Regions from separate parts of the Pseudomonas purpurea genome, predicted to be linked through region 2. Evidence: predicted binding sites of a transcription regulator. Region 2 holds the regulator's gene; each other region holds the start of a gene.
What was found. The regulator sigma-54, encoded in region 2, starts transcription at its own class of promoters, with help from an activator protein. The targets are predictions, from matches to a motif close to ANTGGCATNNANNTTGCTNT.
Positions count from the first base shown of each region.

Region 1: AABM54_RS07955 (flagellar basal body rod protein FlgF) is a predicted target of sigma-54. The motif match lies at 5,115-5,134, and genes of this name have one in related genera.
Region 3: AABM54_RS22060 (pilin) is a predicted target of sigma-54. The motif match lies at 2,711-2,730, and genes of this name have one in related genera.

Region 1 covers NZ_CP150918.1:1,779,123-1,789,299, forward strand. Annotated here, with positions in the region: gene AABM54_RS07925 (hypothetical protein) at 1-47, opposite strand, end outside; gene AABM54_RS07930 (hypothetical protein) at 124-255, opposite strand; gene AABM54_RS07935 (amino acid aminotransferase) at 566-1,759, opposite strand; partial or broken gene AABM54_RS07940 (4a-hydroxytetrahydrobiopterin dehydratase) at 1,759-2,116, opposite strand; gene phhA (phenylalanine 4-monooxygenase) at 2,187-2,978, opposite strand; partial or broken gene AABM54_RS07950 (sigma-54-dependent transcriptional regulator) at 3,260-4,820, shown strand; gene AABM54_RS07955 (flagellar basal body rod protein FlgF) at 5,189-5,929, shown strand; gene flgG (flagellar basal-body rod protein FlgG) at 5,975-6,760, shown strand; gene flgH (flagellar basal body L-ring protein FlgH) at 6,812-7,507, shown strand; partial or broken gene AABM54_RS07970 (flagellar basal body P-ring protein FlgI) at 7,523-8,633, shown strand; gene flgJ (flagellar assembly peptidoglycan hydrolase FlgJ) at 8,644-9,915, shown strand; gene flgK (flagellar hook-associated protein FlgK) at 9,926-10,177, shown strand, end outside.
Region 2 covers NZ_CP150918.1:1,050,772-1,060,948, forward strand. Annotated here, with positions in the region: gene AABM54_RS04675 (hypothetical protein) at 1-376, shown strand, start outside; gene AABM54_RS04680 (superoxide dismutase) at 378-989, shown strand; gene AABM54_RS04685 (ZIP family metal transporter) at 1,020-1,913, shown strand; gene AABM54_RS04690 (HPr family phosphocarrier protein) at 2,081-2,353, opposite strand; gene rapZ (RNase adapter RapZ) at 2,369-3,226, opposite strand; gene ptsN (PTS IIA-like nitrogen regulatory protein PtsN) at 3,229-3,693, opposite strand; gene raiA (ribosome-associated translation inhibitor RaiA) at 3,706-4,011, opposite strand; gene AABM54_RS04710 (RNA polymerase factor sigma-54) at 4,134-5,627, opposite strand; gene lptB (LPS export ABC transporter ATP-binding protein) at 5,901-6,626, opposite strand; gene lptA (lipopolysaccharide transport periplasmic protein LptA) at 6,626-7,171, opposite strand; gene lptC (LPS export ABC transporter periplasmic protein LptC) at 7,158-7,730, opposite strand; gene AABM54_RS04730 (HAD family hydrolase) at 7,738-8,262, opposite strand; gene AABM54_RS04735 (KpsF/GutQ family sugar-phosphate isomerase) at 8,262-9,236, opposite strand; gene AABM54_RS04740 (ATP-binding cassette domain-containing protein) at 9,512-10,177, shown strand, end outside.
Region 3 covers NZ_CP150918.1:4,921,584-4,931,760, forward strand. Annotated here, with positions in the region: gene AABM54_RS22045 (DUF748 domain-containing protein) at 1-1,108, shown strand, start outside; gene AABM54_RS22050 (DUF2845 domain-containing protein) at 1,109-1,405, shown strand; gene AABM54_RS22055 (BON domain-containing protein) at 1,579-1,935, opposite strand; gene AABM54_RS22060 (pilin) at 2,249-2,665, opposite strand; gene pilB (type IV-A pilus assembly ATPase PilB) at 2,891-4,591, shown strand; gene AABM54_RS22070 (type II secretion system F family protein) at 4,595-5,812, shown strand; gene AABM54_RS22075 (A24 family peptidase) at 5,815-6,687, shown strand; gene coaE (dephospho-CoA kinase) at 6,684-7,307, shown strand; gene yacG (DNA gyrase inhibitor YacG) at 7,304-7,504, shown strand; gene AABM54_RS22090 (hypothetical protein) at 7,514-7,729, opposite strand; gene AABM54_RS22095 (energy-coupling factor ABC transporter permease) at 7,819-8,508, opposite strand; gene AABM54_RS22100 (DUF1780 domain-containing protein) at 8,776-9,402, shown strand; partial or broken gene AABM54_RS22105 (MOSC domain-containing protein) at 9,450-9,567, shown strand; gene AABM54_RS22110 (DUF3094 family protein) at 9,621-9,794, shown strand; gene AABM54_RS22115 (NAD(P)/FAD-dependent oxidoreductase) at 9,855-10,177, shown strand, end outside.

The DNA of each region.
Region 1 (10,177 bases), 730 kb from region 2:
CTGGCCTGGTTTTCGCTGAAGGAATCGGTGCGTGAGTCGTCGGTCATGGTGCGGGGTCCGTTGTTCAGGCGGTGTGGAAAGCGCATGAGTAAGCGCTTTCCACACGGTCTGGTTCAAGCGTTTTCAGTCTTCGCTGTCGGCCTTGCGGCTGCCAGTGGCTTCTTTCGGCTCGGGCTGTTGGGCGCCGGCTTGTTGCGGGGTTGTCTGCTCAGTTTCGTGCAGGCTTGGGAAGGGGAGATTCGGAATCTCATGCATGTTGGTTGCTCCTCGCAAAGTCTGTTTTTAAATCGCTGTGTAGATCCGCGCTTTTAAAAAGCCTTGGCAGGATACAGCAGGGGAGATGACAGAAAGACTTTAATCTCGACGGGTTGCGACGGATGACCGCAGCCGGTCGTCGCGTTGTGAAGCAATTGTGGCGAGGGAGCTTGCTCCCGCTAGGCTGCGAAGCAGCCCCAAAAGCCAGGTAATGAGTTCGTTCAGTTAGAACTCGAATACAGACTTTGCGACCACTGCGTGTTCGAGCGGGAGCAAGCTCCCTCGCCACAGGAACTTGCCTTGCATGAGGTTACTTGCAGACGTCAGCGATGGCTTGTGCCAGCAAATCCAGGCGCGTCGCATCAATCCCCGCCACGTTGGCACGGCCAGAGTTGACCATGTACACGCTGTGATTGTCCCGCAGGTTCTTCACCTGTGCAGGTGTCAAACCGGTGTAGGAGAACATCCCGCGTTGCACGCCGATGTGCGCAAAACGCTCGCGCAAACCATGAGGCTCGAGTGATTGCAGCAGCCCTGAACGCAGCTGCGCGATACGCAAGCGCATGGCTTCGACTTCGTCGATCCACAGACCTTTGAGTTCCGGGTCGCCCAGGATGGTCGCTACAACGGCCGCGCCGTGATCCGGTGGCGTGGACCACAGGTTACGGGCGATGTTGGCCAGTTGACTGCGGATGTCCGTCAGTTTCTCGGCATCCTTGGCGCAGACAATCAGTGCGCCCGTGCGGTCGCAGTACAGGCCGAAGTTTTTCGAGCAGGAGCTGGTGATCAGCAGTTCAGGCAGCTCGGCAGCAAACAGCCGTACTGCCCATGCGTCCTGTTCCAGGCCGTCGCCAAAACCCTGGTAGGCGAAGTCGATCAGCGGCAATAGTTCGCGACGGCGAACCACTTCCAGCACGCGACGCCAGTCTTCGTGGGACAGGTCGAAACCGGTCGGGTTGTGGCAGCAGGCGTGCAGCAGGATCACGTCACCCTTGGGGATCAGGTCCAGCGTCGCCAGCATCGCTTCGATGTCCAGGCGATTGTCGCTGCCCACGTATGGGTAATGACTGACCTTGAGGCCAGCGGTCGCGTAGATGGTTTCGTGGATCGGCCAGGTCGGGTTGCTCAGCCAGATGCCGCGGCCCGGCAGGCACTGGGCAATGAAGTCGGCGCTCAGGCGCAGGGCGCCGGTGCCGCCTGGGGTCTGAGTGGCACCGGCGCGCTTTTCGGTGATCAGCGTCGAGTCGACGCCCAGCACCAGCTCGTTGATGACCTTGCCGAACGCTGCATCGCCGTGGCCGCCAATGTAGGTCTTGGTGGTCTGGCGATCGACCAGCCGCTGTTCGGCAAGCTTCACGGACTGCGGGATCGGCGTCAGGCCCTGGGCGTCTTTGTAGACACCCACGCCGAGGTCGAATTTGCGCGGGTTACTGTCCTGCGCGTAGGCCTCCATCAGGCCGAGGATCGGGTCGCCGGGTACTCGGCCGATGGCGTCGAAATGCATTACTTGCGGCCCTCGGCGTCTTTGGCCACTTCGTCGGTGCGCGCGGCCATGATGAAGTCGTTGCGGTGCAGGCCTTTGATCGAGTGGCTCCACCAGGTCACAGTGACTTTGCCCCACTCGGTGAGCAGGCCCTGGGTGGTGACCTTCGGCTTCGGAGATTTCGCCCATGGCGTTGGTGAAGGCCAGGGCGAATTTGAAGTTCTTGAACAGGAAGACTTTTTCCAGCTGCATCACGCCGTCGCGAACTTCGATGTTCCAGTCAGGGATCTGCTTGATCAGTACCGGCAGTTCTTCGTCGCTGACCTGTGGGGCATCGGCACGGCAGGCTTCGCAATGGGCTTGGTTCAGAGCGTTCATGGTGTATTCCTGAAATCGATTCTTGTTAGACGTTACTATTTTTTCGAGTGCGCCGCGACTGCGGGCGCTCTCAGGCCGCTTTAGGCTTGGGCGCAAACTTCGGTGCGTGCAGCCCCAACTGCTTGCCTTGCTCGACCATCCCCATGATGTCTTCGTGGGCCAGGTCGAACAGGCGCTTGAGGTTGGGCAGGACAAAATACAGCGGTTGCAGGATGTCGATGCGATACGGCGTGCGCATGGCTTCCAGTGGGTCGAAGGCTTGATGCTCCGGTTCGCTGGACAGGCTGTAGACCGTCTCTTTGGGCGAGGAGAGGATGCCGCCGCCGTAGATGCGCTGGCCTTGCGGGGTGTCGACCAGGCCGAACTCGATGGTCATCCAGTACAGGCGCGCCAGGTACACGCGGTCTTCCTTGGAAGCCTGTAGGCCGAGTTTGCCGTAAGTGTGGGTGAATTCCGCGAACCAGGGGTTGGTCAGCAGTGGGCAGTGGCCAAAAATCTCGTGGAAAATGTCCGGTTCTTGCAGGTAGTCCAGTTCTTCGCGGGTGCGAATAAACGTCGCCACTGGAAACTGTTTATTGGCCAGCAATTCAAAGAAGGTCTGGAAGGGAATCAGCGCCGGCACGCGGGCGACTTGCCAACCCGTGGTCTCGCCGAGCACCTTGTTGATTTCGTCGAGTTGCGGGATGCGGTCATGGGGCAGGCCGAGTTTTTCGATGCCGTCCATGTATTCCTGGCACGCACGACCCTCAAGCACTTTCAGTTGACGAGTGATCAGCGTGTTCCACACCGCGTGTTCTTCAGCGGTGTAGTGGATAAAACCTTGCGCGTCGGGCTCGCGGGCCACGTACTGCGTCTGCTTCATGCTGCTCTCCTGCAAAGGGATACGTTCTTGTTATGTCTTGCCTGTATGGACCTAGAAATACGCCGAAGTGCACGGCCTTGCAGCAGGATGGCAACGTTGCTTGTAGGAGGATTCTTTATTTTTTGTAAAGTATTCGTTACGGAATGCGCTCTGGTGCGCAGCTATTGAGATTTCCCGGTTTGAAAAGGCCTTAAGGTGTCACATAATCTTGACGACTAACTTTGCGCCTCGGCAGAAAAATTCTCGCCTTGCAGCCTATTCACCCTAGTTCGGGCCTTTATATGCGTATCAAAGTCCATTGCCAGAACCGCATCGGCATCCTGCGCGACATTCTCAATCTGCTGGTGGAGTACGGGATCAACGTCGCTCGCGGTGAGGTGGGCGGTGAACACGGCAATGCGATTTACCTGCACTGTCCGAACCTGATCAACATCCAGTTTCAGGCGTTGCGTCCGAAGTTCGAGGCAATTGCCGGGGTATTTGGCGTCAAGCGCGTAGGGTTGATGCCCAGCGAGCGTCGGCACATGGAGTTGAACGCCTTGCTGGGGGCGCTGGAGTTTCCGGTGCTGTCCATTGATATGGGTGGCTCCATCGTGGCAGCGAACCGTGCGGCGGCCCAGTTGCTGGGGGTGCGCGTCGACGAGGTGCCGGGCATTCCGCTGTCGCGTTATGCCGAGGATTTCGACCTGCCGGAGTTGGTGCGCGCCAATAAATCGCGAATCAACGGCTTGCGGGTCAAGGTCAAGGGTGATGTGTTTCTCGCCGATATCGCGCCGTTACAGTCGGAGCACGATGACAGCGAGGCCATGGCTGGCGCGGTGCTGACGCTGCACCGGGCGGATCGGGTGGGTGAGCGCATCTATAACGTGCGCAAGCAGGAGCTTCGTGGCTTCGACAGTATTTTCCAGAGTTCCAAGGTCATGGCGGCGGTGGTGCGCGAAGCCCGGCGCATGGCGCCGCTGGATGCGCCGCTATTGATAGAAGGCGAAACCGGCACCGGTAAAGAGTTGCTGGCGCGTGCCTGTCACCTGGCCAGCCCTCGCGGGCAATCGCCGCTGATGGCGCTCAACTGCGCCGGGTTGCCGGAGTCGATGGCCGAGACCGAGCTGTTTGGCTACGGTCCTGGTGCGTTCGAAGGTGCGCGGGCCGAAGGCAAGCTCGGGCTGCTGGAGCTGACGGCAGGCGGTACGTTGTTTCTCGACGGTGTTGGGGAAATGAGCCCGCGCTTGCAGGTGAAACTGCTCAGGTTCTTGCAGGATGGATGCTTCCGTCGGGTGGGCAGCGACGAGGAGGTCTACCTGGATGTGCGGGTGATCTGTGCGACGCAGGTCGATCTGTCCGAACTGTGCGCTCGCGGCGAATTTCGCCAGGACCTTTACCATCGCCTGAATGTGCTTTCCCTGCACATTCCGCCACTGCGTGAATGTCTCGACGGGTTGGCGCCACTGGTGGAGCACTTTCTCGATCAGGGCCAGTCGGCAGATCGGTTGTCCGTTACCCAAACTGGCGCCAGCGGCCATGGACAGACTCAGTCATTACCATTGGCCGGGCAACGTGCGGCAGTTGGAGAACGTACTGTTTCAGGCGGTTTCGTTGTGCGATGGCGGGATGGTCAAGGCCGAGCATATCCGGCTGCCCGATTACGGCGTGCGCCAGCCGCTTGGCGAGTTCTCCTTGGAGGGCGGGCTGGACGAGATTGTCGGGCGCTTCGAGAAGGCGGTGCTGGAGCGTTTGTACTCCGAGCATCCAAGCAGTCGTCAGTTGGGCAAGCGACTGGGGGTTTCCCACACCACCATTGCCAACAAATTACGTGAGTATGAGGTTGGCAAGGACAATGCCTGACGCTGTGGCGAGAGGGCTTTTGTGGCGAGGGAGCTTGCTCCCGCTCGGGCGCGAAGCGGCCGCAAATCCATTTGGTACGGTCTGTCAGCTATACCTCGGTTGCTCTTTTTGGGGCTGCTTCGCAGCCCAGCGGGAGCAAGCTCCCTCGCCACAGGGGATGTGTCGCCCCAACAGGTCAAACCTTGCCGTCAAACGGCATATCCGCGCCGGTTTTTCGTCTTTGACACAATCGACAGAATCCCTCTGATGCCGCTCAAGTCCTTTGTTTAGAGGGCTTCGTGCCGTCAGCGAAAAGTTGGTCTGCAAATTGCTTATGGCTCAGCAGTACAGCAGTGGGCGGCAAACGTCCGGCATGCAGAGGAAAGACTGTGGACAAGTACCTTTATGTGGCAATGACCGGTGCCAGCCAGAACGCACTGGCGCAAAAGGCCCATGCCAACAACCTGGCGAACATTTCCACCAATGGTTTCCAGAAAGACCTGGAGCAGGCTCGTTCGATGCCGGTATTTGGTGACAGCTTTCCGGCGCGTGCGTTTGCCATGTCCGAGCGTCCTGCCACCGACTTCACGCCAGGCTCCCTGGTGGAAACCGGCCGTGACCTCGATGTGGCGGTCAGCGGCAATGGCTGGATCGCCGTGCAAAACCCGGATGGCGGTGAAAGCTACGTGCGCACCGGCAGCCTGAATGTTGACGCCTTGGGCGTGCTGCGTGCCGGTAATGGCATGCCGGTGATGGGCAATGGCGGTCCTATCGCCGTGCCGCCCGAGCAGAAAATCGAAGTCGGTCAGGACGGCACCATCAGCATCCGTGCGATGGGCGAAGGCCCGCGCGTGATGGCTGAGGTCGACCGCATCAAGCTGGTCAATCCTGATTTGAAGAGCATGACCAAGGGGCTGGACGGTTCGATCCACACCAAGGACGGCCAGCCAGCGGTGGCAGATGCCAACGTTCAACTGGTGTCGGGTTTCCTGGAGTCGAGCAACGTCAACGCCGTCGAGGAAATGACCTCGGTACTGGCCTTGGCCAAGCAGTTCGAATTGCACATCAAGATGATGAACACCGCCAAAGACGACGACCAGGCCATGGCTCGGGTCTTGCAGATCAGCTAATTATCAGAACGTCGCGCCGTAAAACAGGCGCACGAGGAGAATCGAATGCTTCCGGCTCTATGGGTTGCCAAAACAGGTCTGTCCGCCCAGGACACTAACCTGACCACCATTTCCAACAACCTGGCGAACGTATCGACCACGGGTTTCAAACGTGACCGTGCCGAGTTCCAGGACTTGCTGTACCAAATCAAGCGCCAGCCGGGCGCTCAGTCGACCCAGGACAGCGAACTGCCGTCGGGCCTGCAAGTGGGTACAGGTGTGCGCATCGTCGGCACCCAGAAAAACTTCACCGCCGGCAGCCTGCAAACCACCGAGCAGCCGCTGGACCTGGCGGTTGACGGTCGTGGTTTCTTCCAGATCCTGCAACCGGATGGCACCACTTCCTACACCCGTGACGGCACTTTCCACCTGGACTCCAACGGTCAGGTCGTGAACGCCAGCGGTTTTGCCCTGGAACCCGCCATTGTCATCCCGAACGACGCACAGACCTTCACGGTTGGTCGCGACGGTACGGTTTCGATCACCATCGCCGGCAACCCGGCTTCCCAGGTGATCGGCAATCTGCAAACCGCCGACTTCATCAACCCGGCCGGCCTGCAAGCCGTGGGCAACAACCTGTTCCTGGAAACCGCTGCCAGTGGCGCGCCGCAAGTTGGCACCCCGGGCCTGAACGGTTTTGGCACCACGCTGCAGAACACCCTGGAAACGTCCAACGTCAGCACCGTTGAAGAGATGGTCAACATGATCACCACTCAGCGTGCCTACGAGATGAATTCCAAGGTGATCTCCACCGCCGACCAGATGCTCTCGTTCGTAACGCAGAATCTGTAATCAAGTCTATGGGGCGGCATGAAGCCGCCTGCAACACCGTGAGGTAGGGTCATGAATCGCTTTGTATCAGTTCTCGCATTGAGTGGGATCGCCGTGCTCGCGGGCTGTGTCGCCCCGACGCCGAAGCCCAATGACCCTTACTATGCGCCGGTGTTGCCCCGTACTCCGTTGCCGGCTGCGGCGAATAACGGCTCGATCTATCAGGCCGGTTTCGAGCAGAACCTGTACAGCGACCGCAAGGCATTCCGGGTGGGTGACATCATCACCATCACCCTGAACGAGAAGACCCAGGCGAGCAAAAACGCCAATTCGCAAGTGGCCAAGAACAGCAAGACCGGCGTCGGCCTGACCTCGCTGTTCGGCGCAGTGCCCAACACCAATAACCCGTTCGGCGATGGCGACCTGAGTCTCAGTGCCGGCTACAGCGGCGACCGTGCAACCAAGGGTGACAGCAAGGCCGGGCAGGGCAACAGCCTGACCGGTTCGATCACCGTGACCGTCGCCGACGTCTTGCCCAACGGCATTATTGCCGTACGTGGCGAGAAGTGGATGACCCTCAACACTGGTGATGAGCTGGTACGGATTGCTGGCCTGGTGCGGGCGGACGATATCGCCACCGACAATACCGTGTCGTCGACCCGTGTCGCGGATGCGCGCATCACTTACTCGGGCACCGGTTCCTTTGCCGATGCGAGTCAGCCAGGCTGGTTCGACCGTTTCTTCCTAAGCCCGCTGTTCCCTTTCTAGGTGATGAATATTTCCATGCTTAACTTCAAGCACCTGATGGCGGCCATGTTGTTGCTGTCCACTTCCCTTGGCGTTCAGGCCGAGCGGTTGAAGGACATCGCCAGTATTTCGGGCGTGCGCTCCAACCAATTGATCGGCTACGGCCTGGTTGTCGGGCTTAACGGCACGGGCGACCAGACCACGCAAACCCCGTTCACCCTGCAGACCTTCAACAACATGTTGTCGCAGTTCGGTATCAAGGTGCCGGCCGGTTCCGGCAACGTGCAATTGAAGAACGTCGCGGCGGTTTCGATCAGTGCCGAATTGCCGGCGTTCGCGAAGCCGGGTCAGCAGGTCGACATTACTGTTTCGTCCATCGGCAACTCCAAGAGCCTGCGTGGCGGCACCTTGCTGCTGACGCCGCTCAAGGGTATCGACGGTAACGTCTATGCGGTGGCCCCAGGGCAACCTGGTGGTTGGCGGTTTTGATGCTGAGGGTCGCGACGGTTCGAAAATTACCGTCAACGTTCCGTCGGCCGGTCGCATCCCGGGTGGTGCGTCGGTTGAGCGTGCGGTACCGAGTGGTTTCAATCAGGGCAACAGCCTGACCTTGAACCTCAACCGTTCGGACTTCACCACGGCCAAGCGCATCGTCGACAAGATCAACGACATGCTTGGCCCTGGCGTTGCCCAGGCCATCGACGGTGGTTCGATCCGCGTCACGGCGCCGCTCGATCCGAGCCAGCGTGTGGATTACCTGTCGATCCTCGAAAACCTTGAAGTCGATCCGGGTCAGGCGGTGGCGAAAGTCATCATCAACTCGCGCACCGGCACCATCGTGATCGGCCAGAACGTCAAGGTTTCGCCGGCCGCCGTGACCCACGGCAGCCTGACGGTGACCATCACCGAAGACCCGATTGTCAGTCAGCCCGGCCCTCTGTCCAATGGTCAGACGGCGGTCGTGCCGCGTTCGCGGGTCAATGCTCAGCAAGAAGCCAAGCCCATGTTCAAGTTCGGTCCGGGCACCACGCTGGATGAGATTGTCCGTGCGGTGAATCAGGTCGGCGCTGCGCCGGGTGACTTGATGGCCATCCTCGAAGCCCTGAAGCAGGCCGGCGCGCTGCAAGCCGACCTGATCGTGATTTGAGGTAGGGGTCATGGATATTCGCAAGAGCGGTCTGATCAGCAGTGGCGACTCGGGGTCCTATTCGGACCTCAACCGGCTTAATCAGCTCAAGGTTGGTGACAAGAACAGCGATGCGAACATGCGCAAAGTAGCGCAGGAGTTCGAGTCGCTGTTTCTCGGCGAGATGCTCAAGTCCATGCGTTCGGCGACCGAAGCGCTGGGCAAGGACAACCCGATGAATACGCCGGCGGCCAAGCAGTACCAGGAAATGTACGACCAGCAGTTGGCCGTTTCCATGTCTCGCGAGGGTGGCGGTATCGGTCTGGCGGATGTGTTGATGCGCCAGATGTCGAAGAACAAACCGTTGGCGCCGGGCGAGGCGGCCGCGCTGTCTGCGGCCCATCAGCAGGCTGCGAAAGCGGCGGTGGAAACCCCGATTGCGGCCGGTACGGTCGGCACCAATGGCCCGCTTTCCCGGGTCAATGGCCAGCGTCCGTTGTGGGCTTCGCGAGCGATCAATCCGCCCCAGGCCGAGCTCTCTCATCGCAATGACGTGGCGTTGCTCAATCAGCGGCGTCTGGCATTGCCACCGAAGCTCGCCGATCGCCTGTTGGCCGGCCTGGTGCCTTCGGCATCGACGACCGCAATCAATACCTCGGCGCTGCCTCAGCGCTCCACGGTGGCTGCGGATGCGTTGATCAAGGGTGACTGGCAGGCGGCGAAAAGTTACGCGGTGCCGAGTGGCCGCATGCAGGTCTACGGTCGCGCCGTGGCTCAGCCACCGCTGGCTCCGGCGAAAAAAGCCTTCAGTTCCTCCGACGAATTTGTCGCCACCATGCTGCCGATGGCGCAGCAGGCAGCTGACCGTATTGGTGTCGATCCGCGTTACCTGGTGGCCCAGGCTGCGCTGGAAACCGGCTGGGGTAAATCGGTCATGCGCCAGCAGGATGGCAGCAGTAGCCACAACCTGTTCGGCATCAAGGCCGGTCGCAGTTGGCAAGGTGATTCGGCGCGAGCGATTACCAGCGAATTCAGAAACGGTGCGATGGTCAAGGAGACGGCCGAGTTCCGCTCCTACGCCTCTTATCAGGACAGCTTCCACGATCTGGTGACGCTGCTGCAAAGCAACAATCGCTATCAAGAAGTGCTGAAGTCGGCCGATAACCCAGAACAGTTTGTACGCGAGTTGCAAAAAGCCGGGTATGCAACCGATCCGGATTACGCAAGCAAGATTTCGCAGATTGCCAAGCAGATGAAGAGCTACCAGAACTACGCTGCGGCAGGCGCTTCCACGAATTTATAAGGTCTGAATCATGAGTTTGCTCAATATCGGGATGTCGGGGCTGGCCGCTGGCCAGTCTTCATTGATGACAACCGGCAATAACATTGCCAACGCCGACACCGCCGGTTATTCACGCCAGCAAACCGTGCAGGGTACCAAGGACTCGATTCAGTTCGGCAACCTCTACATCGGCACCGGCACCACGCTGGCCGATGTACGTCGGGTCTATAACAGCTACCTCGATCAGCAATTGCAGCTCAAGACCTCGCTCAACAGCGATGCG
Region 2 (10,177 bases):
GGCATTGGCCCTGGCTCAGGTGTTGTTCGAGCGCTGGTCGGATGCCGACGAAGCGGTAGCGGCTTGTGTGATTTCTCACCACAACCTCGCGGATTTGCACTTGCGCCTGAACCAGCCAGAGGAGAGCGCCGAGTATTTGTGCGCCATCCATCAGCGGCTGTTGCAGACCATGCAGAACACGCGTCTGGCGCCGGTCTTGCGCGAAGCTGCACTGCGCCAGAGCAGCAAGACCTACGTCGAATTACTGAATTTCATCGGTGAGCACGGCGAGTATCCCCGGACTCACCGTTTGCTCGACAACACCGTTGTGCCGTCGGCCTCGCCCCTGAACCCTGACGTTGCGATGGCCCCCCGTTCTCTACATGGAGCACATTGAGATGGCTTACACCTTGCCTGCCTTGCCATACGCCTACGATGCCCTGGAACCGCATATCGATGCGCAAACCATGGAAATCCATTACACCAAGCACCACCAGACTTATATCAATAACCTCAATGCGGCGGTTGAAGGCACCGAGTGGGCCGAATGGCCGGTTGAAAAACTGGTGGCCAGTATTCAGCAATTGCCGGAAAAGCTTCGTGCGGCGGTCATCAACCAGGGCGGCGGGCATGCCAATCACTCGTTGTTCTGGGCTGTCATGGCCCCCAAGGGCGGCGGCCATCCACAAGGTGCGCTGGCCAAGGCCATTGATGAACAGTTGGGTGGTTTCGACACCTTCAAGGACGCCTTCACCAAAGCGGCGCTGACCCGTTTCGGCAGCGGCTGGGCCTGGTTGAGTGTGACGCCGCAAAAGACGCTGGTCGTGGAAAGCAGCGGTAACCAGGACAGCCCGCTGATGAATGGCAACACGCCGATTCTCGGTCTTGACGTCTGGGAACACGCCTATTACCTGCGTTATCAGAACCGTCGCCCGGAATACATCAACGCGTTCTACAACGTGATCCATTGGCCGGAAGTTGCTCAGCGCTATCAGGCAGCGCTGGTTTAAGTCCCCACAAAACAAGATCTAAGGCCAACTATGGGCACTGAAACACTGACAATCAGCAGTGGGCGAATGTTTCGTTACGCGTTGGGTTCGCTGTTGCTGTTGGCGGGCACCACTTTGTTCGTGGCCCAAGGGCTGGCCTGGCTGGACCTTGAACCAAGGATGATGCGTGCGCTGCAAGGCGGGGCGATTTGTGCGTTGGGCACGGCCCTGGGCGCTGTGCCAGTGCTGGTCATCCGGCGCATGCCGTTGGCGCTCAGCGATACGTTGCTCGGTTTCGGTGCCGGGGTGATGCTGGCGGCGACCGCGTTTTCGCTGATCGTTCCGGGCATTGCCGCGGCCGAGAGTCTTGGGCTGTCTGCCTGGGTGTCCAGTGGGCTGATCTGTTTCGGGATACTGCTCGGGGCGTTCGGTCTGTTTCTCGTGGACCGTAAAGTCTCGGGAGCCACGCCCCCCATGCTGGCTGGCAGCCCTGATCGCCGGGTGATCCCGGCGCGCATCTGGCTGTTCGTCTTCGCGATCATTGCTCACAACATTCCGGAAGGTATGGCGGTGGGTGTTTCAGCGGGCGGCGGTATGCCGGACGCCGACAGCCTGGCCATGGGCATTGCCTTGCAGGATGTGCCGGAAGGCTTGGTGATTGCGTTGGTGTTGGCCGGGGCGGGGATGTCGCGGGTCAAGGCGTTCCTGATCGGTGCCGCCTCAGGCCTGGTGGAACCGGTGTTCGCGTTGCTGTGCGCGTGGCTGGTGAGCCTGGCCGAGATGCTCTTGCCGCTGGGGTTGGCCTTGGCGGCCGGGGCGATGCTGTTGGTGGTGACTCACGAAGTCATTCCCGAGTCGCGGCGCAACGGTCACGACAAACTCGCCAGCCTCGGGCTGATGGCCGGGTTTTGCCTGATGATGGTGATGGACACGGCGTTGGGCTGATGACCTGCTTTTGTGGCGAGGGAGCTTGCTCCCGCTCGGCTGCGTAGCAGTCGTGAGATCAGCGTATACGGTGTATTTGATACATCGCGGTGGCAGGGCTGCTTCGCGGCCCAGCGGGAGCAAGCTCCCTCGCCACAGAGGTCCGCCTTGCCAAAAGATAGCGGGGGTTACTCGCCTTCGTCGAAGAAGTTATTGATCAATGCCACCAGCGCATCCAGCGCTTCCTGTTCTTGCTCACCTTCGGTGCTCAAGTGGATTCGGGTGCCTTTACCGGCGGCCAGCATCATCATTGCCATGATGCTTTTGCCATCGACCATGGATTCCGGCGTGCGTCCGGCTCTGATCTGGCAGGGAAACTGACCTGCGACGCCGACGAATTTTGCCGATGCGCGGGCATGCAGGCCCAGTTTGTTGATGATTTCAATTTCCAGAGCGGGCATCGCGGTGTGAATCCTTTAGCTAAGGTCGCGGTGGCGGACCTGGACGTTCTTCAGGGTTTTTTGCAGGGCCTGGCCCAGACGTTCGGTCAGGTAGACGGATCGGTGATGCCCGCCGGTGCAGCCAACGGCGATGGTGACGTAAGCACGGTTGCTGGCGGCGAACCGTGGCAGCCATTTAAGCAGGTAGCTGGAGATGTCCTGGAACATTTCCTCGACATCCGGTTGGGCGGCCAGGTATTCGGCCACGGGAAGGTCCAGCCCCGACTGGTCGCGCAGCTCGGGTTTCCAATACGGGTTGGGCAGGCAGCGTACGTCGAACACCAGGTCGGCATCGACCGGCATTCCGCGCTTGAAACCAAAGGACTCAACCAGAAATGCTGTGCCGGGCTCAGGCTGGTTCAGCAGTCGCAACTTGATGGTATCGCGTAGCTGGTACAGGTTCAGGTTGGTGGTATTGACCTTGAGGTCTGCGAGGTCGGCAATCGGCCCCAGCAGATTGGTTTCGTCATTGATGGCTTCGGCGAGCGAGCGATTGGCGCTGCTCAGCGGGTGGCGACGGCGGGTTTCCGAGAAGCGCTTGAGCAGTGTCTCTTCGTCGGCATCCAGGTACAGCACGTCGCACTGAATGTGGCGGCTGCGCACTTCCGCGAGTAACTCGGGAAAGCGCGACAGGTGGCTGGGCAAGTTGCGTGCGTCGATTGAAACCGCCACCAGCGGCTGGGCCAGTTCGGTGTGGATCAGTGCGCGTTCGGCAAGTTCAGGTAACAGGCCGGCGGGCAAGTTATCGATGCAGTAGTAGCCGTTATCCTCGAGTACATCGAGGGCGGTGCTTTTACCTGAGCCGGAGCGGCCACTGACGATGATCAAGCGCATGGTTACCGACCGTTTTGCTCTTCCAGGACAACCTGGTACAGGGCTTCATTTGTCGCGGCGCTGCGAAGTTTTTCGCGCACATCCTTGCGGTCAAGCATGCTGGCGATCTGGCGAAGCAGTTCCAGGTGCGCATCGGTGGCGGCTTCCGGGACCAGCAATACAAACAGCAGGTCGACCGGGGCGCCGTCGATGGCATCGAAATCGATAGGAGCGTCCAGGTGCATCAGTGCACTGATGGGCGACTCGCAGCCTTTGAGGCGGCAGTGCGGGATGGCGATGCCGTTGCCAAAACCGGTTGAACCGAGTTTTTCACGGGCAATCAGGCTCTCGAAGACATCTTGCATCTCCAGATCCGGCACTTCACGGGCGATCAGGTTGGCAATTTGTTCGAGGGCGCGTTTCTTGCTGCCGCCCGGCACGTTCACGAGTGAACGGCCGGGGGTCAGGATGTTTTCAAGTCGGATCATGTGGGGGGAGTGTTAGCGACCAGTGCCTTGCAGCAGGCTCTGTTGCTTTTCCTTATGCTTTTTCAGTTGGCGGTCCAGCTTGTCCGTGAGCAGGTCGATCGCAGCATACATGTCGTCATGTTCTGCGTTGGCGACGACTTCCCCACCGTGGATGTGCAGCGTGGCTTCGATTTTCTGTTTCAGTTTCTCGACAGCCATCGTCACTTGCACATTGGTGATCTTGTCAAAGTGGCGTTCCAGTCGGTCGAGTTTCTCACCGATGTAGGCGCGCAGGGGTTCGGTCACTTCCAGTTGGTGTCCACTGATGTTGACTTGCATACAGCTTCTCCTTCGTTGCCAGTGCATAAGGCGGCAGGCTGGTTAGCCTGTCACTAGGCTGTGTCCGGGAATTGCCTGATGGCGAATTTCCGAACACACCCTGGAACGCGGTGGCGTGGCCCTTACATCAACCGCTTGCGTTCGCTTGAAGGCGCGATCCCAAGGGATTCGCGGTACTTGGCGACGGTGCGGCGGGCTACCTGAATGCCTTGTGCCTCCAGTAAACCAGCGATCTTGCTGTCACTCAACGGCTTTTTCTGATTTTCCGCGGCAACCAGTTTTTTGATGATCGCGCGGATCGCCGTGGACGAGCATTCGCCGCCTTCGGAGGTGCTGACGTGGCTGGAGAAAAAGTATTTCAGCTCATAAATACCTCGTGGGGTATGCATGAACTTTTGCGTGGTTACCCGTGAAATCGTCGATTCGTGCATGCCGACCGCCTCGGCGATGTCGTGCAGGACCAGCGGTTTCATGGCTTCATCGCCGTATTCGAGAAAGCCGCGCTGGTGCTCGACGATCTGGGTGGCGACTTTCATCAGGGTTTCGTTGCGGCTTTGCAGGCTCTTGATGAACCAGCGCGCTTCTTGCAGCTGATTGCGCATGAAGGTGTTGTCGGCGCTGGTGTCGGCGCGACGAACAAAGCCTGCGTATTGCGGATTGACTCGCAGGCGCGGCACCGACTCCTGATTCAGTTCCACCAGCCAGCGCTCGTTGTCCTTGCGCACGATCACGTCGGGAACCACGTATTCGGCTTCACTGGACTCGATTTGCGAACCCGGTCGAGGGTTGAGGCTCTGCACCAGTTCGATGACCTGGCGCAGCTCATCTTCCTTGAGCTTCATGCGGCGCATCAGTTGGCTGTAATCGCGGCTGCCCAACAGGTCGATGTAGTCGCTGACCAGGCGCTTGGCCTCGGCCAGCCAAAGGGTCTTGGCGGGCAGTTGGCGCAATTGCAGCAACAGGCACTCGCCCAGGTTGCGCGCGCCGATGCCGGCCGGCTCGAATTGCTGGATGCGATGCAGGACGGCTTCGATTTCGTCCAGTTCGATGTCCAGCTCCGGGTCGAAGGCTTCGAGGATTTCCTCGAGGGTTTCGTCCAGGTAGCCCTGATTGTTGATGCAGTCGATCAGGGTGACGGCAATCAGGCGGTCGGTGTCGGACATCGGCGCCAGGTTCAATTGCCAGAGCAGGTGGCTTTGCAGGCTCTCGCCGGCCGATGTGCGGGTGGTGAAGTCCCACTCGTCGTCATCGTTGCTTGGCAGGCTGCTGGCGCTGGTCTGGTAGACGTCTTCCCAGGCTGTGTCGACCGGGAGCTCGTTGGGAATGCGTTCGTTCCACTCGCCTTCCTCGAGGTTGTCCACCGTGGGGGCGGTTTCCTGGTAGGAGGGCTCTGTAATGTCGGTATTGGGTTTTTGCTCGATGTTGTCCGCCATGGGGTCGGCGTTATCGAAATCCTCGCCTTCTTCCTGGCGTTCGAGCATAGGGTTGGACTCCAGTGCCTCCTGGATTTCCTGTTGCAGGTCCAGGGTCGACAATTGGAGCAGGCGGATGGCCTGTTGCAGCTGCGGTGTCATCGTCAGCTGCTGGCCCATTCTCAAGACTAGCGATGGTTTCATGGCAGGGGCTTAACACCTTATTCGCCGGCGCACATGCGCCATCCACTACAAGGGCGCCGGAGCGCCAAACTTAAGCAAATTATATGCCCGAAACTGAAGTGTTTGCCTAGAGCGCTGTAACAATTAAAGCATTTTAAATTTTCATTGCGCCAGGCCGCGTCGCCCAAGGCTGAGGAACTGAGGGCGTGGGGATGCCCTAAGCGCCGTATCAATAAAAACCTGCTGGTTTTATTGAGGGGGGGCGCTCCGGTAACGGGTCAAGCACCTCGGCGCTTACAGGCGGAACTCGTGGCCCAGGTACACTTCCTTGACCAGTTCGTTGGCCAGGATGGTCGCAGAGTCGCCTTCGGCGATCAGTTGGCCATCGTTGACGATGTAGGCGGTTTCGCAGATGTCCAGGGTTTCGCGGACGTTGTGGTCCGTGATCAGGACGCCGATGCCCTTGGCCTTGAGGTGGTGAATGATCTGCTTGATGTCGCCTACCGAAATCGGGTCCACGCCGGCGAACGGTTCGTCGAGCAGGATGAATTTCGGGGCAGTGGCCAGGGCGCGGGCGATTTCCACGCGGCGGCGTTCGCCACCGGACAGGCTCATGCCGAGGTTGTCGCGGATGTGGTTGATGTGGAATTCCTGCAGCAGGCTTTCCAGCTCCTTGCGACGACCGGCCTTGTCGAGTTCCTTGCGGGTCTCGAGGATGGCCATGATGTTGTCGGCGACCGAGAGTTTGCGGAAGATCGACGCTTCTTGCGGCAGATAGCCGATACCGGCGCGAGCACGGCCGTGCATCGGCTGGTGGCTGACGTCCAGGTCGTCGATCAGCACGCGGCCCTGATCGGCCTGAACCAGGCCGACGATCATGTAGAAGCAGGTGGTCTTGCCGGCGCCGTTAGGGCCAAGCAGGCCGACGATCTGGCCGCTGTCGATGGACAGGCTGACATCGCGCACGACCTGGCGGCTCTTGTAGCTCTTGGCCAGATGCTGAGCTTTCAGAGTTGCCATTACTGGGCCTTCTGCTCGTCGGTTTTCTTTTTCGGCTGGATGACCATGTCGATCCGCGGACGTGGCGCGGTCACTGCGCTGCCATTGGCGCGGCCAGCGTTGGCGACCTGCTTGACCGTGTCGTAGACGATTTTCTCGCCTTCGGTGGTGTTGCCGTCGTTGATTACTTTGGCCCGATCGATCAGTACAACGCGGTTTTGCGCTGCGTGGTACTGGATGGTCACCGCATAGCCCTGGACGGGTTTTGTATCCGTCGGCTTCTGCAACTGCTCGAAATAGGCCAGGTTGCCTACCGAGGTCACGACGTCGATGTCACCGGCCGGGGTGCGGGTGATGGTCACGGTGTTGCCGGTGACCTTCATCGAGCCCTGGGTGATGATGACGTCACCTTTGTAGGTGGCAATACCTTGCTTGTCATCAAGCTGAGCATCGTCAGCCTGAATGCGGATAGGTTGCTGGCTATCGTTCGGCAGAGCCCAGGCGCTCACGCTTCCCAGTGCTGCGCCCAGACTGAGCAAAATAGGGAGGGTTTTAACGAGCCTCATACTGTCCTCTTACGTTCGATAGCAGGTGTATCCTGCTTTCTTTCAAATACGCTTTCATTCCGTTACCAGTCGATACACCACCAGCGCCGTCGATTCTAACGGCTTGCTGGGTCTGCGCATATTGCTGTTGCGGGAATACGGTCATGCGACTGCTGGTAATGATGGTTTCACGGTTTTTTTCGTCGGTGCGCGCAATGCGCACCGAGTCGATCAGCTCGACTTCGGTACCGTCCGGGTTGACTTCGCCGCGTTTGCTCTGGATATGCCAGGGGTACACGGTTCCGCGGTACATCTGCAGGTCGGGGTTGGTCAGGAGGGTGATCTCGCTGGCCTGGACGTGCTCGACCTTGTCGGAAGTCATCTCATACTGCAGGCCGCCGTCGGGCAGGAACTGCAGGCTGTAGGCGTTGATTGCGTAATAGTCGATCGCATTTTCATCGACTTTGACCACAGGCTTCTCGAGGAAGCGCTCCGGGCTGATGTTCCAGTACCCCACCGCTGCGAACAGCGCAGCGATGACGGCGAACATCAGAAAGTTGCGAATCTTTTTACTCAGCATAGGTGGCTCACAGGTAGGCGGCGTTGGCCGCTTCAAGGTTGCCTTGGGCGCGCAGGATCAGCTCGCAGAACTCGCGAGCCGCGCCTTCGCCACCGCGAGCCTGGGTGATTCCGTGGGCGTGTTCGCGGACGAAGCTGGCAGCGCTGGCAACGGCCATGCCCAGGCCGACACGGCGAATCACCGGCAGGTCCGGCAGGTCGTCACCGAGGTAGGCAACCTGTTCATAGCTTAGGCCCAGTTGTGCCAGAAGCTCGTCAAGTACCACCAGTTTGTCCTCTCGGCCTTGATACAGGTGAGGAATGCCGAGGTTTTTCGCCCGGCGCTCGACCACCGGGGTCTTGCGGCCACTGATGATGGCGGTTGTCACGCCGGTTGCCATCAGCATCTTGATGCCTTGGCCGTCCAGGGTGTTGAACGTCTTGAACTCGCTGCCGTCTTCCAGGAAGTACAGGCGTCCGTCCGTCAGTACGCCATCAACGTCGAAGACGGCCAGTTTGATCTGTTTGCCGCGTTGCAGAAGGTCCGCAGTCATTACATTACTCCCGCACGCAGCAAGTCGTGCATGTTCAGGGCGCCGACCGGGCGATCTTCGCTGTCGACCACTACCAGCGCACTGATTTTGTTGTCTTCCATGATTTTCAGGGCCTGGGCTGCGAGCATATCGGCGCGAGCGGTCTTGCCATGAGCGGTCATGACGTCATCAATGGTGGTGCTGTGAACGTCGATGGTCCGGTCCAGGGTGCGGCGCAAGTCGCCGTCGGTGAAGATCCCGGCGAGTTTTCCGTCGGCTTCCAGTACGACGGTCATGCCGAGGCCCTTGCGGGTCATTTCCATCAGCGCGTCTTTGAGCGGGGTGCCGCGCTGAACGCGTGGCAGTTCTTCGCCGGCGTGCATGACGTTTTCGACTTTCAACAGCAGCCGACGGCCAAGAGCGCCGCCGGGGTGGGAAAAAGCGAAGTCTTCGGCGGTGAAGCCGCGGGCTTCCAGCAGTGCGACGGCCAGTGCGTCGCCCATGACCAGGGCGGCCGTGGTCGAGGAGGTCGGTGCCAGGTTCAGCGGGCAGGCTTCGTGTTCGATGTGAACGTTGAGGTTCACTTCCGCAGCCTTGGCCAGCGGCGACTCGGGATTGCCGGTCAGGCTGATCATTTGAATACCCAGGCGCTTGATCAACGGCAGCAATGTGACGATTTCATTGGTCGAGCCGGAGTTCGACAGCGCAAGAATGATGTCGTCGCGGGTGATCATGCCCATGTCACCGTGGCTCGCTTCGGCCGGGTGCACGAAAAACGCAGTGGTGCCGGTGCTGGCCAGGGTGGCGGCAATCTTGTTGCCGATATGCCCGGACTTGCCCATGCCGACGACAACCACGCGGCCTTTGCTGTTCAGAATCATCTCGCAAGCGCGTACGAAATCTGCGTCGATATGGGACAACAAGCCTTCTACGGCTTCAAGTTCGAGGCGGATGGTGCGTTGTGCCGATTGAATCAGGTCGCTGGATTGGCTCATGTCAGAAATCGTATAGCCTGATGAAAAGGCGGCGATTATAGCGGTAATGAGCAATTCCCTCACGCATGTTCGTCATGCAGGGCTTTACCCCTTCCATAATGGCTTTAAATGAAGGCTTTTTGCCTGTCACCTTGCTGAATGTGACATGGCTTTGGCCTTGGGCGGTTCATATGAGCAATGCTATAGTTCGCCGCCAGTTCGGCCTGCCCAGGATCCATGTGCTCTCGTCAGGGAGCTTGGCGTCCGAGTGAGAGGCTGCATCGCAAGGAGTTTAGATGAGTGCCGATAACGCCTACGCGGTCGAGCTGAAGGGATTGTCCTTCAAGCGCGGTGCGCGGAGCATTTTCAATAACGTCGATATCCGCATTCCGCGCGGAAAGGTCACCGGTATCATGGGGCCTTCCGGTTGCGGCAAGACGACGCTGTTGCGCCTGATGGGCGCGCAGTTGCGGCCCAGCAGCGGTGAGGTCTGGGTCAATGGCCAGAACCTGCCGACGCTGTCGCGCAGCGATTTGTTCGATGCACGCAAGCACATGGGCGTTTTGTTCCAGAGCGGCGCGCTGTTCACGGACCTCGATGTATTCGAGAACGTCGCTTTCCCGCTGCGTGTTCATACCCAGTTACCCGAAGAAATGATCCGCGACATCGTTCTGCTGAAATTGCAGGCTGTCGGGTTGCGTGGCGCCCTTGATTTGATGCCCGACGAGTTGTCGGGTGGCATGAAGCGCCGCGTTGCACTGGCGCGGGCGATTGCCCTCGACCCGCAGATTCTCATGTACGACGAACCGTTCGTCGGTCAGGACCCTATCGCCATGGGCGTGTTGGTGCGCCTGATCCGTCTGCTGAACGATGCGTTGGGCATCACCAGTATCGTGGTGTCCCATGACCTGGCCGAAACCGCGAGCATTGCCGATTACCTCTATGTGGTGGGCGACGGGCAA
Region 3 (10,177 bases), 2.1 Mb from region 2:
GCTCAACGGCCAGATCGGCACCATCGACAGCCGCCAGGCCAAGCCGGCCAGCGTCGACGTCAAGGGCAAGGTCGACCGCTACGCACCAGTGACCATCAAGGGCAGCGTCAACCCGTTCGACCCGATGGCCGCGCTGGACATCGCCACCAGTTTCAAGCGGGTCGAACTGACCACCCTCACGCCCTATTCCGGCAAATTTGCCGGCTACCGGATTCGCAAGGGCCGACTCAATCTCGATGTTCACTACCTGATTACCAAGGGCCAGCTCAAAGCAGAAAACAAAGTCGTCGTGGAACAACTGGAGCTGGGCGAGAAAGTCGACAGCCCGGACGCCGTGAGCCTGCCGCTGAAACTGGCCGTCGCGTTGCTCAAGGACGTCGATGGCAGGATCTCCATCGAACTGCCGGTTACCGGCGACTTGAACAATCCACAGTTCAGCGTGATGCCGATTATCTGGCAAACCCTGCGTAACCTGATCGTGAAAGCCGCCGCCGCGCCGTTCAAACTCATTGGCGGCCTGGTCACCGGAGGGGATTCGGAGGACCTGGGCAGCGTTTCGTTCGCACCGGGCTCCAGCGACCTGAACAAGGACGCTGAGGCCGCACTGGTCAAACTGGCTAACGCACTCAAGGAACGTCCGGCGCTGCGCCTGGAAATCGAAGGCACCGCTGCACAAAGCAGCGACGGTCAGCTGATTGCCGAGCAGCGACTGGAACGCGAATACCAGTACAACTACTACAAAATACTCCAGCGGCGCGGCGACAAGGTCCCGGCCCAGGCTTCGTTGCTGGAGGTCCCGGACGGCGAGAAAAGTCCGCTGCTCGAAGGCATTTACCGCACACGCCTGAAAACCCAGCCACCGGCCGAATGGGCGCAACTGAGTAAAGATGAACGCACTGCCAAACTGCGCGAAGGCGTGATCAAGTTCTGGGCTTCAAGCGACGTACTCTTGCGTCAACTGGGCCAGGACCGCGCCAGCAGCATCAAGGATTACCTGGTGGATAAAGGCCAGCTGGCCGATGACCGTGTGTACTTCATCGATGCCAACCTCGGTCAGGCGGAAAGTGACGGTCGCGTGGTCACCCCAATGCACCTGGATGCCGAGTAAATGCACGCCCGAATGTTGATCTGCCTGGGGCTGGCGCTTGCAGCCAGCCACGCGTGGGCAGCCGATACACTGCGCTGCGGCAGCCAACTGATCAGCGTGGGTGATCGCTCAAGCGAAGTGCTGCAAAAATGCGGCGAACCGATTGCCCGTGATTCCCTGGGCTACAAGCGCAGCGCCAATCGCCGGGAAGAGTTCCAGGTCGAAGAATGGACCTACGGCCCGAACAGCGGCATGTACCAGTACCTGCGCTTTGAAGGAAACAGGTTGGTGCACATCGACAGCAAGCGCGGTAACTGAACCTCCCATGTCGGGTTTGCGGCGCCACAAATAGAACAGGCCCCGACACGAATGCCGGGGCCTGTAATGACCACATCCTTGTGGCCGGTCGCATGACCTCAAAAGCAGCGACACGTGTATGGCTCGGCCCACCTGTCGCGCCTTCTCCCGGTCCAGGCGAGAAGTCTTGCGTGTTACTCGGCTTTCAGACCGTCAGCCGATACGGCTTTCACGCCTTTGATTTTTTTGGCGATCGCCACGGCAGTGGTTTTCTGAGCGGCGGTCAGCGCAACAGTCGACGACAGCGATACAACACCTTTGTTGGTTTCGACTTTGATGTCGGTACCTGGAATGCCCTTCTCGGTCACCAGATCGCTTTTCACTTTGGTGGTGATCCAGGTGTCGGAAGTCGCTTCCTTGGCCTTGGTCATTTCACCGGCAGCCACCGCCATCGGCGACTGGGTGGTTTGAGTGGTCTGGGCAAATGCACCGCTGGCCAGGGTCAGGGTCAGCGCGGTAGCAGTTGCGGCAGCGATAGCGAACTTCTTCATACGAGTAACTCCTGTTTTTCCAGAAAGTCTGCTGCATGCGATCTCAGCAGGGTTACCAGGGATGTTGCAGAGGATGTGCCAACCTTCAATAAAATAGAAAACTCATGCAAATCAATATCTTATAAATTCATCGAAAAAACGGAGTCATGCAAATTGCATGACCCGGCCATTCTCTACATGCAAGTTGCAGGTTTTACTTCAGGCTTGACGCCATGAATGACTGAACGATTCCCCCCAAGGCAGTCCGCCCCCCAATGACGGGCAAAAAATTGCCCCGCGTCCGCAGAGGCGAGGCATTGGTTCATCACTGCACTCAGGTGCCGGTGCAACCTTTAGGCGCGTAGTCCTGCAAGGCAGTGGTCGCACAGGACCATCCGGTTGTCACGTCACGCGTCAGGGTAATGGTTTTGCTCAACACAGGCGCTGGCGCATTCACCAGCGTGCACACAATGGTGCCGGCACCTGTGGATGCAGTGCCCGTCACCACCAGCGTGCAATTGCTGGTCGCCGCAGCGCCGCCAGGCCCCACGTTCGCCGTGGTCGGCGCGGTCCCTTGATTGATCACATCCTCATACGGAACCTTCATCGCCGAAATCTCGGCCAGCCCGGCAGTGAGCTTCGCCCGCGCTTGATACTTGGAATACATCGGCAGGGCGAACGTCGCCAGAATCCCGATGATCGCGACCACGATCAGCAGTTCGATCAGGGTGAAACCTTGTTGTTTGCTCATAAACGGCTCCAGGCATGAGGCGAAATCTCATGATCTGATCAGTACAAAGCACAGCACATGCCAACGTACTCCTGCCCAGCCCTGTGGGGTTAGAGGCCTTGTCCTTCATGGCTCCGGACCTGAAGAAGCGCACTATCTGACACTTTTTGTCACCCACGCCTCGCTGGTTGGGCGCCACCGGTTGACTACGCTATAAGTCTTCAATGGTTTGCGTCTGGTGCCCGAATGAATGACATCGCCCTGTCCGGCCTGGCCAAGCAATTGGTGCTGGCCGAAGTGCTCACTGAAAAAAGCGCGCAACAGGCGTATCAGCACGCTCAACGCAGCCGGATTTCCCTCGCCAGCTACTTGGTACAGAACAAACTGGCGAAAAGTCGTCAGGTCGCGGAAATCGCTTCGGAACATTTCGGCGTTGCCTTCCTGGACCTGAACTGCCTCGACAAGGAAACCCAGCCCACTGGCCTGGTCAGCGAAAAACTGGTTCGCCAACACCATGCCCTGCCCCTCTGGCGGCGTGGCAACAAGTTGTTCGTCGGTATCTCCGACCCTAGCAACCACCAGGCCATCAACGACATCCAGTTCAGCACCGGGCTGACCACCGAAGCCATCCTGGTGGAGGACGACAAACTCACTGACGCCATTGAGCGATTCTTCGACAGCCACACCACCGGCCTTGAAGATATGGCCGACGTGGACCTGGATAGCCTGGACATCGAAACAATCGACGACAGGCGCCAGGATGCCATCGCCGGGCAGGACGCCGACGACGCGCCGGTGGTGCGCTTCGTCAACAAGATGCTGCTCGATGCGATCAAGGGCGGGGCCTCGGACCTGCATTTCGAGCCCTACGAAAAAACCTATCGGGTACGGGTGCGTACCGACGGTCTGCTGTGCGAAGTGGCCAAGCCGCCGATCCAGTTGGCCAACCGTATCGCTGCGCGACTCAAAGTCATGGCCAGCCTGGATATCTCGGAGCGCCGCAAGCCTCAGGACGGGCGCATCAAAATGCGCCTGTCGAACAGCAAATCCATCGACTTTCGGGTCAACACCCTGCCAACACTGTGGGGCGAAAAAATCGTCATCCGGATTCTCGACCCGTCCAGCGCCCAAATAGGCATCGATGCCCTCGGCTACGAACCCGAGCAAAAAGACCTGTACATGGCGGCGCTCAAGCAGCCCCAAGGGTTGATCCTGGTAACCGGGCCGACCGGCTCGGGCAAAACCGTCTCGCTGTACACCGGCCTGAACATCCTCAACACCGTCGACATCAACATCTCCACCGCCGAAGACCCGGTGGAAATCAACATGGAAGGCATCAACCAGGTCAACGTCAATCCCAAGCAAGGACTGGACTTCGCCCAGGCGCTACGCTCCTTCCTGCGCCAGGACCCGGACGTGATCATGGTCGGTGAGATTCGTGACCTGGAAACCGCCGAAATCGCCATCAAAGCCGCGCAAACCGGGCACATGGTGCTTTCCACCCTGCACACCAACAGCGCCGCGGAAACCCTGACCCGGCTGCACAACATGGGCATTCCAGGGTTCAACATCGCTACTTCGGTCAACCTCATCATCGCCCAGCGCCTGGCGCGCAAACTGTGCAGCCACTGCAAGCAAGCCATCGACATTCCCGAAGAGACACTGCTCAAGGAAGGATTCCCTCGGGAACGCATCGGCTCGTTCACGATCTATGAGCCCGTCGGTTGCGAACTCTGCATTGGCGGCTACAAAGGACGCGTGGGAATCTATGAAGTGGTGAAAAACACCCCCGAGCTGCAACGGTTGATCATGGCCGAAGGCAATTCGCTGGAGATCGACACGCAAATGCGCAAGGACGGCTTCAACGACCTGCGCACTTCAGGTCTGCTCAAAGCCATGCAAGGCGTTACCAGCCTTGAAGAAATCAACCGGGTCACCAAGGATTGAGCCATGGCGGTCAAAGCCGTAAAAGTCAGCGTTTACGCTTGGGAAGGCATCGATAAAAAAGGCACGAAAATGACCGGCGAACTGAGCGGTCATAACCCGGCGCTGATCAAGGCACAGTTGCGCAAGCAAGGGATCAACCCCGGTAAGGTGCGAAAGAAATCCGCCTCCCTGCTGCGGGCAGGTCAACGCATCAAAGCCCACGACATTGCCCTGTTCACCCGGCAAATGGCGACCATGATGAAGGCCGGAGTGCCATTGCTGCAGTCGTTCGACATCATCGGCGAAGGTTTCGATAACCCGAACATGCGCAAACTGGTGGACGAGGTAAAACAGGAAGTCGCCGCCGGTAACAGCTTCGCCGCCGCGCTGCGCAAAAAACCTCAGTACTTCGATGAGCTCTACTGCAACCTCGTAGACGCAGGTGAGCAGGCCGGGGCCCTCGACACGTTGCTGGAGCGTGTCGCCACCTACAAGGAAAAAAGCGAAAGCCTCAAGGCCAAAATCAAGAAAGCCATGACCTATCCACTGGCCGTGGTTTTCGTCGCCGTTGTTGTTACCGGCATCCTCCTGATCAAGGTCGTACCGCAATTCCAATCGGTGTTTGCCGGGTTCGGTGCCCAGTTGCCGGTCTTCACCCTGATGGTCATCGCCCTTTCCGAGTTCTTGCAGACGTGGTGGTGGCTGGTGCTGCTGGTGTTGATCGCCACAGGCTTCGGCGTGCGGCAAGCGTTCAGGCGCTCGCAACGCTTTCGCGACGCACTCGACACCTATCTGCTGAAAATGCCACTGGTGGGCGCGCTGATGTACAAGTCATCCGTGGCCCGTTATGCACGCACCCTCTCGACCACGTTCGCTGCCGGCGTGCCGCTGGTCGAAGCCCTCGACTCGGTGGCGGGGGCCACGGGCAACGTCGTGTTCAAGAACGCGGTGAACCGGATCAGGCAGGATGTTTCCACGGGCATGCAGTTGAACTTCTCCATGCGTGCCACGGGCATGTTCCCCAGCATGGCGGTTCAAATGACCGCCATCGGTGAAGAATCCGGTGCACTGGATGACATGCTCGACAAGGTTGCGAGCTTCTATGAAGCGGAAGTCGATAACATGGTCGACAACCTCACCAGCCTGATGGAACCCTTCATCATGGTGGTGCTAGGCGTTATCGTCGGCGGTCTGGTGGTTGCCATGTACCTGCCTATTTTCCAACTCGGCACAGCGATCTGAACATGCCTTTGAGTGAGTTTCTGGCCAGCGTTCCACTGGCGTTTGTGTTGACGGCGCTGGGGCTGGGGCTGCTGATCGGCAGCTTCCTCAACGTGGTGGTCTGGCGCCTGCCGAAAATGCTTGAACGCGAATGGCGGTTGCAGGCCCACGAAGTACTCGGTTTGCCGAGCGAATCGCCAGGGCCGGTCTACAACCTGATGCTGCCGCACTCCGAGTGCCCCCACTGCGGTCACCGCATACGCGCCTGGGAAAATATTCCACTGCTCAGCTATGTGGCACTGCGGGGGCGCTGTTCCAACTGCAAGACCCCCATCAGTTGCCGCTACCCGCTGACCGAACTGGCCTGTGGCGTGCTCTCGGCGTTTATCGCCTGGCACTTCGGATTCGGCTGGCAGGCAGGCTGGGTGCTGCTCCTGAGCTGGGGCTTGCTGGCGATGAGCCTGATCGATGCCGAGCATCAATTGCTCCCCGATGTGCTGGTCATGCCGCTGCTGTGGCTGGGGTTGATCGTCAACAGCTTCAGCCTGTTCGTCCCCTTGGCTGATGCCATGTGGGGCGCCGTCGCTGGCTACCTGGCGCTGTGGTCGGTGTTTTGGCTTTTCAAGCTACTCACCGGCAAGGACGGCATCGGCCACGGTGATTTCAAGCTGCTGGCAATGCTCGGCGCCTGGGGCGGCTGGCAGATCCTGCCACTGACCATTCTGCTGTCTTCACTGGTGGGCGCCGTGCTGGGGCTGGTTTTACTGCGTCTGCGCGATGCAAAAACCTCGACGCCCATCCCCTTTGGTCCTTATCTGGCCATTGCCGGCTGGATTGCCTTGCTCTGGGGTGGTCAAATAACCGACCTCTATTGGCAGTCTGTCGGTTTTAAATGAATAGCCCTGTGGAAAAACCCTGGATCCTCGGCCTGACTGGCGGCATCGGCAGCGGTAAAAGCGCGGCCGCCCAGCACTTCATCGACCTGGGCGTACACTTGGTGGACGCCGATCACGCGGCGCGCTGGGTGGTGGAACCGGGTCGCCCGGCGCTGGCGCAGATCACCGAACATTTTGGCGATGGCGTGCTGCAAGCCAACGGCGAACTGGACCGGGCAGCCTTGCGCAAACTGATCTTCGAGGTGCCCGATGAGCGGCGCTGGCTGGAAGCCTTGCTGCACCCGCTGATTGCGCAGGAGATCGCCAGCCATCTGGCTCGCGCCGAATCGCCGTACGCGATTCTGGTTTCACCGTTGCTGATCGAATCCGGACAGTACGCAATGACCCAGCGGGTGCTGGTGATCGATGCCCCGGAACACCTGCAGATCGAACGCACCCTGGCACGTGACCAGACCAGCGCCGAGCAGGTGCACGCCATTCTCAAAGCGCAGGCCACACGTCAGGACCGGTTGCTGCATGCCAACGATGTGGTGGTCAACGACCGCGACCTCGCGTGGCTGCACAACGAAGTCGAACGCCTGCACCACTTTTACCTTACTTTGCGTGGAGGCCAATCATGAGCCAACCCCCTACCGTCGAATGCCCAACCTGCGGCGCCCCCGTTGAATGGAACGCGACCAGTACTTTCCGACCGTTCTGCTCGGACCGTTGCAAACTGATCGACCTGGGCGCCTGGGCGTCGGAAGAGCACAAGATCCCGGTCAGCCCGGACGCTGAAGACGAGTTGTTCAGCGAAGACTTCGACCCACGCCACTGATGCCGACCGTCAGGGTCGCATAAAGCCGTAATCCTGCCCGTCGTCGAGGTTCTCGGCGAGAAACTGCAACTCGTCGGCCAGGTCCTCGACACTGCGTACGTCCTTGCTCTGCTGCACCACTGCACTGAGCAAGGCACGCAACGTCAAACCGGGTTCAAACCCCGCCTCATGCGCCGACTCCAGGCTGTTGCGCAACTCCTGCCGGGCCCACTCGTAAACACTCATGCCGATACTCCTGAAGGTTTTTCAGAGCATGAGATCGCCAGCCCTTCGGCGATTTGATGTGGATCAAGGCTTGCGATTACCTGTGCGGCTCAAGAGCGCGGCTCATTATCATTCCAGGGGGCGGAGAGGTAGCGCGTGCGGTTGAAGGTTTCCAGCCATTCGGGACAAAACACCACCAACGCACTGATCACCATGCCGTTGATAAAGGCCTCGGGGAACATCACCAGCCACAGATAGCCGATAAAGTCCTCCAGCCATTCCGGCATCGCGAAGCGCCCGTCAAACCATAACAACCCCAGCCCCACCAACAGGCACAGCAATGCCGAGAGCGCGGCGGCAAAAAAACCGGAACAGAAGATATACACAAAGGGATTACGCGGCTGCGCCCGCTCTACAAGGATTGCACAGCATTCGGTGACCAGCACCGGCAGCAGAATCAGCAAGGCACCGTTGACGCCCATCGCCGCCAGATCCTGTCGGCCAAGCAGCACCAGACCGACTTGCGCCACCAGCCCGCCGACAATCGCCAGCGGCCAGTCCAGCAACAGGGTCACCGCCGTCATGCCAATGAAGTGATACGACACGCCGGTATCGAAGTCCCGCCGCACCAGCCACAACATGAACAACGCGAACACCGTACCGAACAGCAAATGCTGGCGGCGGCTGTCACTGAACAGTTCGACCCACGGTGCCTGTAAAACCGCCCAGACCAGCACCGGCACATAGATCAGCCAGCCGACCGTGAGGGTCTCGGATGAGAGCAGATCGGCACCGATCATGGCTGAAGGCTCTCGATTGCCTGGGCCCGCAACGGCAGCACACTCAACCACAGCACTAACCCATACTTCACGACACACTCCTTGTTATCCGGCACGAACACACAGGCATCAGTCTACACCGCAGCGCTGCAGGCTCCAGGCTCCAGCCGACAACCGAGACTCAAGGCGAGTGCCTTGGCGTATTGATTTCGCGCCGTGGGTCGTTCATCGGATGTACACCTTCACTCTGTATATTCCAAACCACATTTGAACGCTAAGCTTGGGCCTATGGATGACTCAGATTACCTGCGCCTGCTGACCATCGCGGCCGAGCAAGCCAACGCGTTCCTGTCCAATGCCCGCAAATGGGAGCGTGAGCGTTGGGTCTGCCAACGCCTGCTGCAAGGCTTGAATATTCCGTATCGCGCCGACGAGTTCAGCCCTGCCGGCGAGCCGCCTGACGTGCTGTTTCGCGAGGCGAATTTCGAGGTGTTCTTCGTGCTTGACGAAGGGCGGCGCCTCAACGACGAATGGCGCGACGAACTGCAACGCCGCCGCAGCGCGTTTTCCCTGAGCCAACTGGTGCGCCGCGAAGCCAAGCCACGGCGCATCCCCGCCAATGAATTTCTGTTGAGACTGGCGCCGACCTTGCGCAAAAAAGCCCACAACTACAAAGAACGCGGCATGGACCTGGGCGAGTTGGACATCATCGCCTTCGCCAGCCTCAAGCGCGAAGTCCTGGACCTCAACAGCCACTTCCCGCCGCCCACCGAGTACCTGCGCCAGGGCTGGCGCTCGTTGTCGCTGGTCGGGCCGACGTTCGCCCGCGTGTTGTTCGCCCATCCCGACGCACCGGACTTTCTGCGCAGCAACCTGGGCCGCAGCATCGTCTTCGACGTCGGGATCAGCCTGTGAGCCCGTTGCAGGAACTGATTACCGAAGTGCCGTAGCGAGGCCAGGGACGCGGGCATGGCGCAATCGCCGCGCGAGTGATACAAAGCGCAATCATTCGCCTGGACGACAGCGTCAGCATCGAACCCCTCACCACCCAGCAGCTATGCTGCCTTTAATGCCGGATGAATCCGCGTTGTAACGTCTGCACATTTTGCTACGTCTACCTGACGAGGCCTTCCATGACCAGTCGCTTGAACCCCGATGACCAACAGCATGTCGAAGAGTACCTGCAACTGTCCCAGCACCGAGTCGAGCGCCGGCCTTTCCGGCCGTGGATGCTCCTCGTGGTGGTACTGGCAGTGACCATCGGCCTGGGCCTGCTGAGCCGACTTGTGAGTTACCTGACGCTATGAGCAGCATCGCGCTCGCTCGGGTAATTGCACCGATTTCTTTTAGCCTTGCGAGATATCCCCATGACTCATCGTATTGTCATCGTTGGCGGCGGCGCCGGCGGTCTGGAGTTGGCTACCCGTCTGGGTAAGACTCTGGGCAAGCGCGGCACGGCCAGCGTAATGCTGGTCGACGCGAACCTGACCCACATCTGGAAACCGCTGTTGCATGAAGTGGCGGCAGGTTCCTTGAACTCCTCCGAAGACGAGCTCAACTATGTTGCCCAGGCAAAATGGAACCACTTCGAGTTCCAGCTGGGGCGCATGAGCGGGCTCGATCGCGCACAGAAGAAAATCCAGCTGGCCGCCACCTACGACGAACAAGGCCTGGAACTGGTGCCGGCACG